DNA from 2 places in the Ornithinibacillus jepli genome. Region 1 is predicted to be linked to the other one. Evidence: riboswitches for the same ligand, from Rfam matches in the RefSeq annotation. Region 1 holds a riboswitch; the other holds the start of a gene.
What was found. A riboswitch is a leader RNA that binds a small molecule or an ion and turns the genes downstream of it on or off. The one in region 1 is predicted to bind S-adenosylmethionine.
Positions count from the first base shown of each region.

Region 2: it holds a riboswitch for S-adenosylmethionine, as region 1 does, so the genes downstream of both, AB1K81_RS16870 (methionine ABC transporter ATP-binding protein) here and AB1K81_RS14135 (methionine ABC transporter ATP-binding protein) in region 1, are expected to answer to the same signal.

Region 1 is NZ_JBFEGG010000003.1:480,091-486,624, reverse strand. It holds gene AB1K81_RS14155 (BlaR1 family beta-lactam sensor/signal transducer) at 1-347, shown strand, start outside; gene blaI (penicillinase repressor BlaI) at 383-778, shown strand; gene AB1K81_RS14145 (MetQ/NlpA family ABC transporter substrate-binding protein) at 903-1,718, opposite strand; gene AB1K81_RS14140 (methionine ABC transporter permease) at 1,747-2,415, opposite strand; gene AB1K81_RS14135 (methionine ABC transporter ATP-binding protein) at 2,408-3,430, opposite strand; SAM riboswitch class I at 3,534-3,646, opposite strand; gene AB1K81_RS14130 (thioredoxin family protein) at 3,728-4,045, opposite strand; gene AB1K81_RS14125 (toprim domain-containing protein) at 4,065-4,421, opposite strand; gene gcvH (glycine cleavage system protein GcvH) at 4,539-4,922, opposite strand; gene AB1K81_RS14115 (arsenate reductase family protein) at 4,991-5,350, opposite strand; gene AB1K81_RS14110 (VanZ family protein) at 5,615-6,157, shown strand; gene AB1K81_RS14105 (phosphotransferase family protein) at 6,203-6,534, opposite strand, start outside.
Region 2 is NZ_JBFEGG010000006.1:63,484-70,017, forward strand. It holds gene AB1K81_RS16855 (M20 family metallopeptidase) at 1-1,081, opposite strand, end outside; gene AB1K81_RS16860 (MetQ/NlpA family ABC transporter substrate-binding protein) at 1,092-1,949, opposite strand; gene AB1K81_RS16865 (methionine ABC transporter permease) at 2,005-2,667, opposite strand; gene AB1K81_RS16870 (methionine ABC transporter ATP-binding protein) at 2,657-3,682, opposite strand; SAM riboswitch class I at 3,794-3,904, opposite strand; gene AB1K81_RS16875 (hypothetical protein) at 4,197-4,700, shown strand; gene AB1K81_RS16880 (DUF4256 domain-containing protein) at 4,770-5,336, opposite strand; gene AB1K81_RS16885 (MFS transporter) at 5,440-6,534, opposite strand, start outside.

The sequences.
Region 1 (6,534 bases):
ATAACGAACCTTACTGGTTGGAGTCATCCTTAAAGATATCACCTGTAGAACAGGTCAAATTATTGGATGCCTTTTATTACAACCGATTTGGATTTAATGAGGGGAATATACAAACCGTTAAATCTGCAATAAAATTAGAGGAAAAAGGAGAAGCTTCACTCTATGGAAAAACAGGTACTGGAAATGTAAACGGCAAAGATATTAATGGTTGGTTTATAGGATTTGTCGAAACAAAAAATAACACCTACTTTTTCGCAACAAATATTCAACGAGATCACAGTACCTTTGGAAGTAAGGCGGCAGATATTACGTTATCCATCTTAAACGATTTTGGCATTTACAAATAAGACAGTTGCAAAGCTCTATAAGGAGGAGATTATATATGTCAAATAATGTACCAAGTATCTCTGAAGCGGAATGGGAAGTAATGCTTACACTTTGGAAAAATAGTCCTCAAACAGCAAATGAAGTTATTTTATCTTTACAGGATCAAACCGATTGGAAGCCTAAAACAATTCGTACACTGTTAGATCGTCTCGTCCATAAAAAGGTTGTCGGTGTAAATAAAGACCAAAAAATATATACTTTTTATCCGCTCTATTCACAAGATGAATGCCAACGAGCAGAAGCTCAATCTTTTATTAAAAGAATCTATGGAGGCACACTAAAATCCATGTTGGTCCAATTCATTAAAGAGGATTCCTTAACAGAAGAGGAAATTAACGAATTGAGAAGTATGTTAGATAAAAAGGAAAAGAAGCAGTCATCTAAGCAATGAAAAGATACTTCTAGGTAAATGACCAAATTTCCAATTGGGAATTGGTCTTTTTATTTCTACACATATCAAAGAAAAAATAAATGAAGCCAATAAATGTATAAACATTTATTGGCCTTACTCAAAATTAGTTATTACCACCTACAGGCACTACTGCACCATTATAATTTTCAACAATAAAGTCTTGAATTTCTTCAGACTGTAATACTTCAACTAGTCTCTTTAAATCTTCATTTTCTTTATCTTCTGCACGTGCAGCAATAATATTTACATAATCAGATTCTTCACCTTCAATAAATAATGCATCCTCTAAAGGCGATAATCCTGCTTCTATTGCATAGTTTGTATTAATCGCTACTAATGCATCTTGCTCATTATTATACGCTTCAATTAAAAATTCTGCGTTCACTTCTCCAAATAAGAACTGTAGATTTAATGGGTTTTCAATAATATCATCTTGGCTAGGATGAGCTGTGTCAACATCATCTGAAATTTTAATTAATCCTTGTGCTTCAAATAATTGAAGAATGCGATAATGGTCTGGATCATTTCGGCTAATAATAACCTCAGTTCCTTCTGGAATTTCATCTAAACTTGCAATATTTTTTGAGTACACTCCCATTGGCTCGATATGAATACCACCTAAATTAACAAGATCATATCCTTTTTCTGGGTCATTTATATCATTTTCAAAAAACGGAATATGTTGAAAATAGTTAGCATCAATAGTTCCTTCATTTAAATCAACATTCAATAGGTTATAATCGGAATACTCTTCAATTTCTATTTTTATACCTTCTTCTTCCAATATTGGCTTAGCTTTTTCTAGCACTTCGGCATGCGGTGTACTTGTCGCACCAATTTTAATAACATCCTCATCATTTCCACAAGCAGCTAATAACGCAATAAGTAAAATAGATAAAACAAATAATAATTTCTTCATTTTGTAATCTCCCTTTTGTTTTTTATTTTTATCTTTTATCCAATTTATTAGTAATAAAATCACCAATGAATTGGAATATGAACACAATAATAATAATTAATACCGTACATACAAACACGACATCAAAGTCTCGTCGTACAAATCCGTGGTAGTAAGCAAAATCTCCTAGACCGCCTGCTCCAATAACACCAGCAACTGCTGTATACCCAATTAATGCAATGGCTGTTACGGTTATGCCAGAAACTAATGCAGGCATGGATTCTGGAAGTAACACTTTAAAAATAATCGTTTTCGTTTTGGCACCCATGGATTCGGCAGCCTCTACTACTCCTTTGTTTACTTCACGTAAACCTATTTCAACTAATCTTGCATAAAATGGCGCAGAACCAACTATTAATGCAGGTAGTGCAGCGTTTGGACCTCTTATCGTTCCTATCAAGAAATTCGTAAAAGGAATTAAAAGTAGAATTAATATAATGAAAGGAATCGCACGAAAAACATTCACGATAGTTGCTACGATAAAGTTCAATATTTTATTTTCCCAAAGACCACCATTAGATGTTAAGTAAAGTAAAAGTCCTAGCAATACTCCAATAATGACTGTTCCTACTAACGCAAGTAGTGTCATATAAAAAGTCTCTCCCGTTGCTACAAGTAAATCTTCTATCACAACATTAGGAAATAATTCATTAAGCATTTGTTAAAACCTCCGCTTCTACCGAGGTTTTTTCGGCAATATATTGAAGGGTACTTTTAATCTCATTTTCGCTTCCAATAAGTTGGACGACGATTGTTCCATATGCACCAAGCTTCGTTTGTGTTATTTTCCCTTGAAGGATATTCACTTCAACGTCAAACGCCTTTGATAATTTGCTAATTAATGCTTGGTTAGCGGACTCCCCGACGAAGTGTAACTTGACCACTTCTCCACCTGGATAAACCTTTAAGAGCTGATCAAAATCACCATCCGGGTCCCCCATAACCTGCTCTACAAATTTCTTTGTAACAGGTTGTTTTGGTTTTAAGAAAACATCTATTACATCACCTTGTTCCACAATTTTCCCATTTTCCATAACAGCAACTCGATTACAGATTTTTTTAATTACATGCATTTCATGTGTAATTAAAATAATTGTTAATTTTAAACGTTCGTTGATATCAACTAGTAAATCCAATATGGAATCGGTTGTTTCTGGATCCAAAGCAGACGTAGCCTCATCACATAGTAACACTTTCGGATTGTTAGCAAGAGCTCTAGCAATTCCTACTCTTTGTTTCTGACCACCACTTAGTTGAGCCGGATAGGCACTTTCCCTTCCATTTAAACCAACTAGTTCGATCAGTTCTTTAACTCGTACTTCTCTTTCATTAGCAGGTACCCCTGCAATTTCAAGAGGAAATGCGATATTTTCACTGACTGTTCGAGACCAAAGCAAGTTAAAATGTTGGAATATCATCCCAATATCCTGTCTTGCTATTCGAAGCTCCTTCTTATTCATCGCAGTAATATCTTTATTCTGTATCGCGACCTTTCCTGAAGTAGGCTCTTCTAATCGATTCAATAAACGTATGAATGTACTTTTTCCCGCACCACTATATCCTATAACACCAAATATTTCTCCATCTTCAATTGTTAAGTTTAATTTATCTACTGCTGTTATTTCTTTCTGATCGAAGCGAAATATTTTTGTTAAATCCTTTATTGATATCATGCAATATCCCTCCTCTTTTTATAATGTGCAAAAACAAATAAAAAACGCCTTTCTGCAAGAGAACAGAAAGACGTAATATTAAGCAATATTAAATCCTAACGTTCTCTCATCTTTCAAAGCATGATGCTTTGTAGGACTTGGCACCTTTTTCAAACACGAAGTTTGAAGGTTGCCGCGGTTTCGTAGGGCCTTTCCCTCCACCGCTCTGGATAAGAGATAAATTTATCATTCATTTTTCCGATAGAAATTACTATATCACCAGTACAGAAATGTGTCAACATAAAAAACTATATTTTTTTATTTTTTATCGTAAAATAACCCAGGTTCATATTTTAAAAGATAGCTATAAATATTCGCAATTGACTTGAATGCGTATATTTTTTCTTTCAATTCATTTTCCTTTTTTATAACCAGACAGGGAACACTCTCTATTTTATTTTCTTGCATAAAATCAGGAAAAAGAGAAGCATTCATTTCATAGAAAATAGTCTCATTATGTACCGATTCTATTTTATCTAGCATTGTTCTCGCTACATGACATGTACCACAAAATGGAGTATAAATGTAAAGTAAAAATTCGTGTTCTTCGAGTATTTCGTGAGAAATCTTTCTCAAATCATCACCTACTTGTAAGCTATACTAAATAATGAGGATGAACCGCAATATGCTTACCAAGTAAAAGCATTGCCAAAATTCGTTCTGGTGTCGCTGCTACTTCTCGGTACTCACTACTTACGTAAATATGCTCTGCATGTGGTAGCTCTAACGATAACCGTTTACGCAGCTTCATTCCGGATTGATCTTCATCAACAAAGATATAAACATCTTTCTCATCCAATTGATAAGTTTCTAACATTTCATCAAATCTTTCTATATCAAACGTTCCATTCGTACAAATAATCGTAATTTGATCATCAATAACTTTCTCGAGTTGCCTTTTGTCAGTTAAACCTTCAACAATGATAACACGTTCAGATTGTTGTGAAATCATGATAGATCCCCCTCACATTATAAAAAGCTAGAAAGAATAGCAGGAGCTTGATATCTTTGAAAGTGAAACTGACTCTTTTCCATAAAGGAAAAAAGTCAGTATTTGATTTATATGAAATTAGTCTTGCTCAATTAATTCTTTATATGCTTCTGGAGATAATAGATTATCAAGTTCAGACTCATCACTAGGTTCGATAATAATCATCCACGCACCTTCGTATGGAGATTCGTTTACTAGCTCAGGGCTGTCTTCTAATTCTGTATTCACTTCGACAATTTTCCCACTAATTGGCGCATATAACTCAGATACTGTTTTGACAGACTCTACACTACCAAATGGTTCATCAACTTTAATTTCATCTCCAACCTCTGGCAGCTCAACGAATACAATATCTCCTAATTCATCTTGAGCAAAATCAGTTATACCAACACGTACTGTGTTACCTTCCTTTTTTACCCATTCATGTTCTTTTGAATATAATAAGTCGTTTGGTAAGCTCATTACAATCCCTCCGAATAATTGGTTGTACATTAACTATACAACCTAACATACTTTTACGCTAGTATTTATTAATCCACCCAAATAGTTTGGAACTCATCTTCTTTAAAACCAACGGTGACTCTCTTGCCATCTGTTGCAATTGGTCGTTTAATTAACATACCATCAGTAGCTAAAATCTCTGCCATTTCTTCCGTGGTAGCATTTTTTATTTTGTCTTTTATATTTAATTCGCGATACTTTTTACCGCTTGTATTAAAGAATTTTTTAGCAGGAAGTTCGCTTTTTTCAATAAGTTTTAATAGCTCTTCCTTGGAAGGCGTTTCTTCCACAATATGTATGCTTTCATACTCAACGTTATGCTCATCAAACCATTTCTTCGCATTTTTACAAGTTCCACAGTTTGGATACCAATAAAAAGTTAATGCCATCATTACCCCTCCTTTTTCTACGTATATTTTATCATGAATTAATAGGAAATATAAGGGTAATGGATTTGATAGAAGAAGAGCTACCTCTATTTAAAACTTTGATAACTTCGGGTCAATTTGTGAAAACTTCAGGTAAAAACCATGGAACTTTGTGTCAAATTGTGAAAACTTCGCGTGAATAATAAGATTGTTCGGGTTATCTATTAAAATGAGTAAAATTACTGCTATACTATTCTTAATGAATGAATTTTTTAAGGAGAGCTAATGAAATATATAAACGATATTCCCATTTTGCTGATAGCTATTACTTTAATGATTTACGTGCCTCTACGGTTAATTTATCGTAAACGTCATTTTATTAAAGATCAATACATACGGGAGATAACGATAATATTATTAATCGCCTATGTAGAGACAATCCTATATTTAACACTATACCCATCTACTCCAATATTAACTAACAATGTTTCTATTAATCTAGTTCCATTTAAAACAATTAATTTGTACATAAATTTTCAAGGTGATACATTGCTACAAATAATTAACTTGTTTGGCAATGTCGTGGTTTTTGTTCCCATAGGGATTTTTGCATTGATTTTAATGGAACGGGTATCCTTTTTCACCATGATACTAATCGGATTTGGTAGTACTCTATTTATTGAAGTGATGCAATTAATCTTGTCAATCAATGAGGTCATTGCTAGAAGTTTTGATGTAGATGATCTTATGTTGAATACTATAGGTGTGCTAATTGGTTATTTGATTGGATTAGTAATAAAAAAACTATTTCCACATAATAGACATTAGAAAAAGCTTGAAATCTGTTCCAAGCTTTTTCTGCTTACTATTAGATTAAAAAAACTCATATAACCCTTCATCAAAATATGTATACTCTTCCTTTGAGACCTTATATCGTGTATATCCTTCATAAAAGGAGTTTATTAGCTCTGCATCATCAATAAATCTGCCGATTGCTAATGCTTCATCATAACGAGGGTCACCAATAGTCATACCGGCCACATCGATAAACAACTTTACTTTACCATCTACAACAAGTACATTATCGGTTGTACAATCACCATGAATGATAGTCTGTTTGACAGGTTGAGGTTTCGTTACTTTTAGTTTTTCTAAAAGCTCTGCATCTCCTTCAGCCTCCCCCATCTCTAAATATTCTCTTGCTT
Region 2 (6,534 bases), on a different contig from region 1:
CACCTTCTTTTGATTTAGCTGCTTCTCTAAATTCATTTGTATGTCCTATCAAATCATCCGGACCTATTTTAATGTGAGGATGAGCAGTTGGTACTTCGTAACTTATGTTTCCGGCATCGGTTGAGCCTTTCCCTTTTCCTTTTTCAGTCCAGACCACCTCTCCTACTGCTTCCAACTCTTCTTTTAATACATTATCCAAAACAGAGTTCAATACGAAGTCTTTAACTTCATTTTGGAATCGTTCAACTTTAACAGTTGCACCAGTTGCAAGCCCCGCACCTTCTGCTATAGCACGTACCTTATTAGATACTTCCTCTGTTTTACTCCATGATTCAGCACGAATATAGAATCTAGCAGATGCATATTCCGGTATAATATTTGGTGCATCTCCCCCGTGGGTAATAATTCCATGAATTCGCACATCAGTCGGAAGCTGCTGGCGTAATGCGTTAATTCCATTAAACAGTAGAATAACAGCGTCTAGAGCATTAATTCCTTTTTCCGGTGAACCAGATGCATGGGCAGATTTCCCGTAAAAGTGAAAATCAAGTGGATCAACAGCTAATGAATCGCCTGTGAGGGATGTTTTCCCTGATGGATGGATCATTAACGCAGCATCAATCCCGTTAAGATAACCATGCTTAACAAAGCTACCCTTTGCACTACCATTTGGCCCGCCCTCTTCTGCAGGTGTTCCTAGTACAACCACTTTTCCGCCTGTTTCAGCTAGCGTTTCAGCAAGCGCTATACCTGCAGCTACACTAGTCGTACCGATAATGTTATGACCACAAGCATGGCCTAAGCCTGGCAGTGCATCATACTCCGCAAGAAAGGCAATTGCTGGACCCGGTTTCCCACTATCCTTCACAGCGTAGAAAGATGTCTCATGTCCAGCAATAGCTGTTTCTACCTTAAATCCAGCATTAGTCAAAATCTCTACATGTTTTTTACTTGCAAAAAACTCCTGATTGCCTATTTCTGGATTCGCATGAATCGCCTGACTCGTTTCAATATACAGCTCTTTGTTTGACTCAATGGATTTTTGAATTAATTCCACACCCGCTAACGTTTTACTCAACATACTCTCCTCCTTATAGTCCTCCAAATTGTTCTAGCAACTCATCCTTCGATAAATCAACCACAATAGAACCACCATTTGTATCTGCTTCTACCGCTTTTACTACATCCTCTTCATGATATAGTTCCACAATCTTCTGATAAACTTCATTATCTTGATCTCTAGAACGTGCAGCGAAGATGTTCACATAAGGTATTGCATTCGGGTCATTCGCATCTTCTAAGTAAATCGGATCTTTCACAGGGTCAAACCCCGCTTGACCAGCAACACCATTATTAATAACAGATGCCGCTACATCAGGTAATACACGTGGTGTTTGTTGTGCAACGATTGGTAGGATTTCTAAGTTTTTTGGATTATCCACTATTTTACTTGGGTCACCAAATAGGCCAAAGTCGTCCGCTAACGTAATTAAACCTGCTGATTCCAATAATTTCAGTGCACGTGCTTGGTTAGAAGGATCATCCGGAATCGCAATCTTGTCACCTTCTTTAATTTCATTAACATCACTCAACTTCTCTGAATATAATCCCATTGGCGCAATGACAGTAGCCCCGATTGGTACTAAATCAAGATTGTTCTCTTCATTAAATTGAGCTAGAAACGCGATATGCTGGAACGAATTGATATCGATATCTCCGTTTGCTAACGCTTGGTTCGGTAAAGTATAGTCAGAGAACTCCACTAGTTCAATTTCAATACCTTCTGCTTTTGCCTTCTCTTTTAAAATCGGCCAAACTTCACCATCTGTACCAGTTACACCAATCTTAACTACCACATCATCCCCACTGTCTGAAGTGGTATCACTTCCACAGGCTACCAATGTACTTACCGCAATTAACACAACTAAAATACTAAACCATTTCTTCATCATTCTATCTCCTCTTTTTGTAGTTAAATAATGTAATAGTCTTATAACGTGTTGCTTATCGCCTCATAATCTTTCTCGATAGCGTATTCCCAATCCACTGTGCAAACTGTACTAGAAGAATAAGTATAATGACAGTAACGAGCATGACACTTCCATCAAATCGTTGGTATCCATATGTCATCGCTACGTGACCTAAGCCGCCACCACCAACTGTACCTGCCATTGCGGAGAAGTCGATTAAGCTAACTGTCACAAAAGTCAAACCTAGAATAAGTGGCCCAAGTGCCTCTGGAATTAACACAGTGAATATTATTCGTAATGGACTTGCCCCCATTGCCTTTGCCGCTTCAATCACTCCAGAATCAATGCTAACTAAGTTGTTCTCTACTACTCTCGCTATCCCAAATGCTGAAGCAATCGTCATTGGAAATATAGCTGCCCACGTTCCAATAGTTGTCCCGACTACTGCTCTTGTTAATGGACTAATTGCTACTAGGAAAATGATAAACGGGATTGGACGAATAATATTAATCAAGACATTCAGTAGATTAAATACAATTTTATTTTCTAGAATATTTCCTGTTCTCGTCACAAATAATAGTAAACCTATTATTATACCAAGAATTGATCCTAGAATCAAGGTCATGACAACCATTAAAATTGTCTCACCAGTGGATTCCACTATCCGTGGCCAAAACGTACTCCAATCAACCTTCATTAACCTTCACCTCCTCTACAATGACATCTCTCGTTAACTCGGAAAGAACCGAAGAAATATTTTCCTCTTCCCCTTCAAACGATACAAGCAGATTTCCATATAATTTCTCCTGAAGCTCTCGAACAGACCCATACACGATATTGACATCTACCCCAAATTTCCTTGTCACACGAGAGAGGACGGGATCACTAGCAATTTCACCTTTAAAGATAACGCGATATAAATGTTTTCCACCCTTGTTCTTCCATTCTTCCAACAAGGTAGCCGACGGTCTATCCTGCTGAACGGATTGGATAAATCGTTGTGTAGTCAGATGCTGCGGATTCGTAAATACATTAAATACAGAGTCCGTTTCAATCACTTCTCCATTCTCCATTACCGCTACCTTGTCACAAATCTCTTGTATAACATGCATTTCATGTGTAATTAGTAATATCGTAATTCCCAGTTCTTTATTTACCTTTTTAAGAAGGCGAAGGATTTCACTTGTTGTATCCGGGTCTAGCGCCGATGTTGCCTCGTCACAGATTAAGATATTAGGTGAAGTAGCAAGCGCTCTTGCAATCCCCACCCGCTGCTTTTGACCACCTGATAATTGTTCAGGGTAATCCTTTGCCTTATCAGTAAGACCTACAAAGCTAAGTAGCTCATTGACTCTTGTATCGATATCCTTTTTAGACCAACCTGCAAGTTTCAATGGATATGCTACATTCCCCGCAACGGTTCTAGAAGCAAATAAATTAAAATTTTGAAAAATCATCCCGATTCCACTTCTTAGCTTTCTCACTTCTTTTTGGGAAAGTGTTCCGATATTTACACCGTTCACTTCAATTTCACCAGTCGTAGGAGTTTCCAATAGGTTTACCAGACGTAATAAAGTACTTTTTCCAGCTCCACTAAAACCAATAATTCCAAATATCTCGCCTTTTTGAATGGAAAGCGAAACATCTTTAACGGCATTTACTTCTCGATTGCCAATTTTAAACGTTTTTGATATATTCCGAAATTCAATCATATACTTGACTCACTCCTGTCTTGAAATTTATGTAAAAAGGAAAAAGACCTTCCTTTTTTCTTATCCAAAAGAAAAAAGGAAGGTCTCAAAATATAAATTGAAACGACTTCCTTCTCATCTTTCAAATGTGAAACATTTGCAGGAATTGGCACAGTGTTAATTTACATTAACCCGCTGCCGAGACGTCATAGGGCCTGATCCCTCGGTCTCTCTGGATAAGAAGAAAATTCTTAATTTATGTAGTTGTAAGTTTATGATACATACTATAGTGCCTATTTAAACATATGTCAATCATTTTTTTAAAATTACTTTTTTGTACGTTTTTACATTCCTTCATAGCTAAAGGGTTATTTTGCTCACAAATCCCACAATATTACAAGTCTAGAAATCATGTAAAATTACATGCTAAAATAATGAAATCAGTGTGTAGAGATATTGGTCCAATACTTGACCAAAAATATATGTCGCAAGATACGTCTACCATCTGAAATTTTAATTTCGGAGGGTAAAAAATATGTATAAGGAAGATAGATTACCTCAAAGTCCAAAGGAAGGCATTATATTTTTATTAATTATTTCCATCATTTCCGTTAACACGATTGCACCCATTATCATAGGTATGGAACTCGGATTTAGTAAGGAAAATTATTTGGAGACTCTAAAAATTATTCCAATCATGTGGATTATTGTTGTCTTATTGGTGAAATTCGTTGCTGGTCCGTTAGTAGGTCAACTAATGCCAAAATTCGTAGGAAAAACCGATGGATTTAATGCGAGAGTATTATTAACGATTTTATTGAATGTGACTGTATTATCATTACTTCTAACTATTATCGGAAACTGGGTTGGTACAAAAGAAATAAGTCTTTTGCCTTTTCAAAACTTCTTTCCAAGTTGGTTTAGAAACTTTGGTGTAGCATTTTGGATTGAGTTAGTAATCGCTCAACCTATAGCAAGACTTGCAATGAAGAAAATCCATGCTTCCCAGAGACGTAAAGCTACGTTAGTAAATCAGTAATGTACTATTAGCAAGGGGAGAAATCCAAATGGATTCCGCCCCTTCATTTTAATCACGCCTATAAACTACTTAAACCCTAAGTGAGCCTCGGAATCCCCTGGAACCATAGTAAGAATCCGCACCATTATGATAGACAAAAACATGACCAAAACGATAATCACAAAACAACGCCCCACCAAGCGCTCGAATGTCAGACGGTGTTTTCACCCAGGTCGACGTTTTCTTATCAAACGTCTCCAGTTTCTGTAATTCTCGATATTCTTCCTCTGTTAAAATTTCAATTCCCATATCAGCCGCCATATCGATAGCACTATTTTCTGGCTTATGCTTTTTCCTTGCTTCTAGAGCCGCTCGATCGTAACAGAGACTTCTTCGCCCCTTAGGACTTTCCGGAGAACAATCATAAAAGATGTATTCATCCTTTTCTTCATCATACCCGACCACATCTGGCTCACCGCCAGTTCTTTCCATTTCATGGAGTGACCATAGCTTTTCTGGATTTGCCTCTAGCTTTGCTTGAACATGAGCCCAATCAAGCCCCTCGTGACGATGCTTATGTTTTATAAATCTAGCTTCTAATACTTTGATTAATCCTTCTCGTTGTTCAGATGACAATTCTTTACTTCCACTTGTCATAATATTTTCCTCCTTTTATCAGGCTATCTTTCCCGCTAATAACTCCTCGTTTAACCCATTGTAATCGCTAGAACGAGGTTGGTAAAATGTGTATTTCTCTCGTTCATGATGCCGCTTCATAATATTTGCGCTTAGTCGGTGCTAAACTTATACATAATAATGCTATGGTTAGTATCAACATAAAAATGGCTCCCAAGGCTACTAGTAACTTAATTGATAATACTTGTGCTCCTATAGCAAATAGAGAAGTAAGAACAATGACTAACAATGCCTCCAGAAACCCGTATATACTGCTAATTCGGGCAATAACCTCAACCGGAATGTTGTTTTGGTAAAAAGTATAAAAGCCCGTATTGGCAAAGGCAAGAGAAAATGCTAATACAAAAAAGCCTACCGTAGCCATGGTGAAATTACTAGAGAAAGCAAAAATCATATACCCTACTGATACCATTACCGAACCAGAACCAATAAGGAAGTGAACTGCTAATCCTTTCGTGAATATCACATTGAACAATGACCCTATTAAAATACCCGCCCCAGCAATACTTACAAGAAATCCATACTCACTATCTGACAGCGAAATAACTTCTTTAGAAAATGCAACCTCCAACGAGTCCACCGCTGACTGAAGGACAACGAATGTACTAAATAAAAAGTAAACCGACATCACATACAAATTGCGACCACTAAACCGTAACACTATTTTCCAATCTTCTTTTATTACGCTAAAAGATAGTTTTTGATTAGATACTTGGTTCAGCGAATTGTTCTTCTCAACATTAGGCATCCATAAGGTGACGAGAGCGGAAAGGAAAAGCGATATCGCATTAATAATAATCGCATAAATTGGTGTACCTAATAAAAATAATAACCCAGTTATTGCCGGGCCGAGTAAAAACGCACCAGAATCTAACAGACTTCTTAACGAATTAAAGCGTTGCCTTTGTTCTTGTGGAATTAATCTAGTTATATAACTAATAGAAGTTGGGTGATATAACGAACCGACAATATTAATTAAAAATACTAGCAAATAGATTGCCCATAATGTATTAGTTAAAAATGCTAAACAAGTAATAAACATACCTTGTGTAATGTCCAATGCTATCATTAGGTGCTTTTTATTTACACGATCAACGACACTTCCACCCCATAGATTCGCAAATAACGTAGCCAATGGTTTTATAATATACAGTGCAGA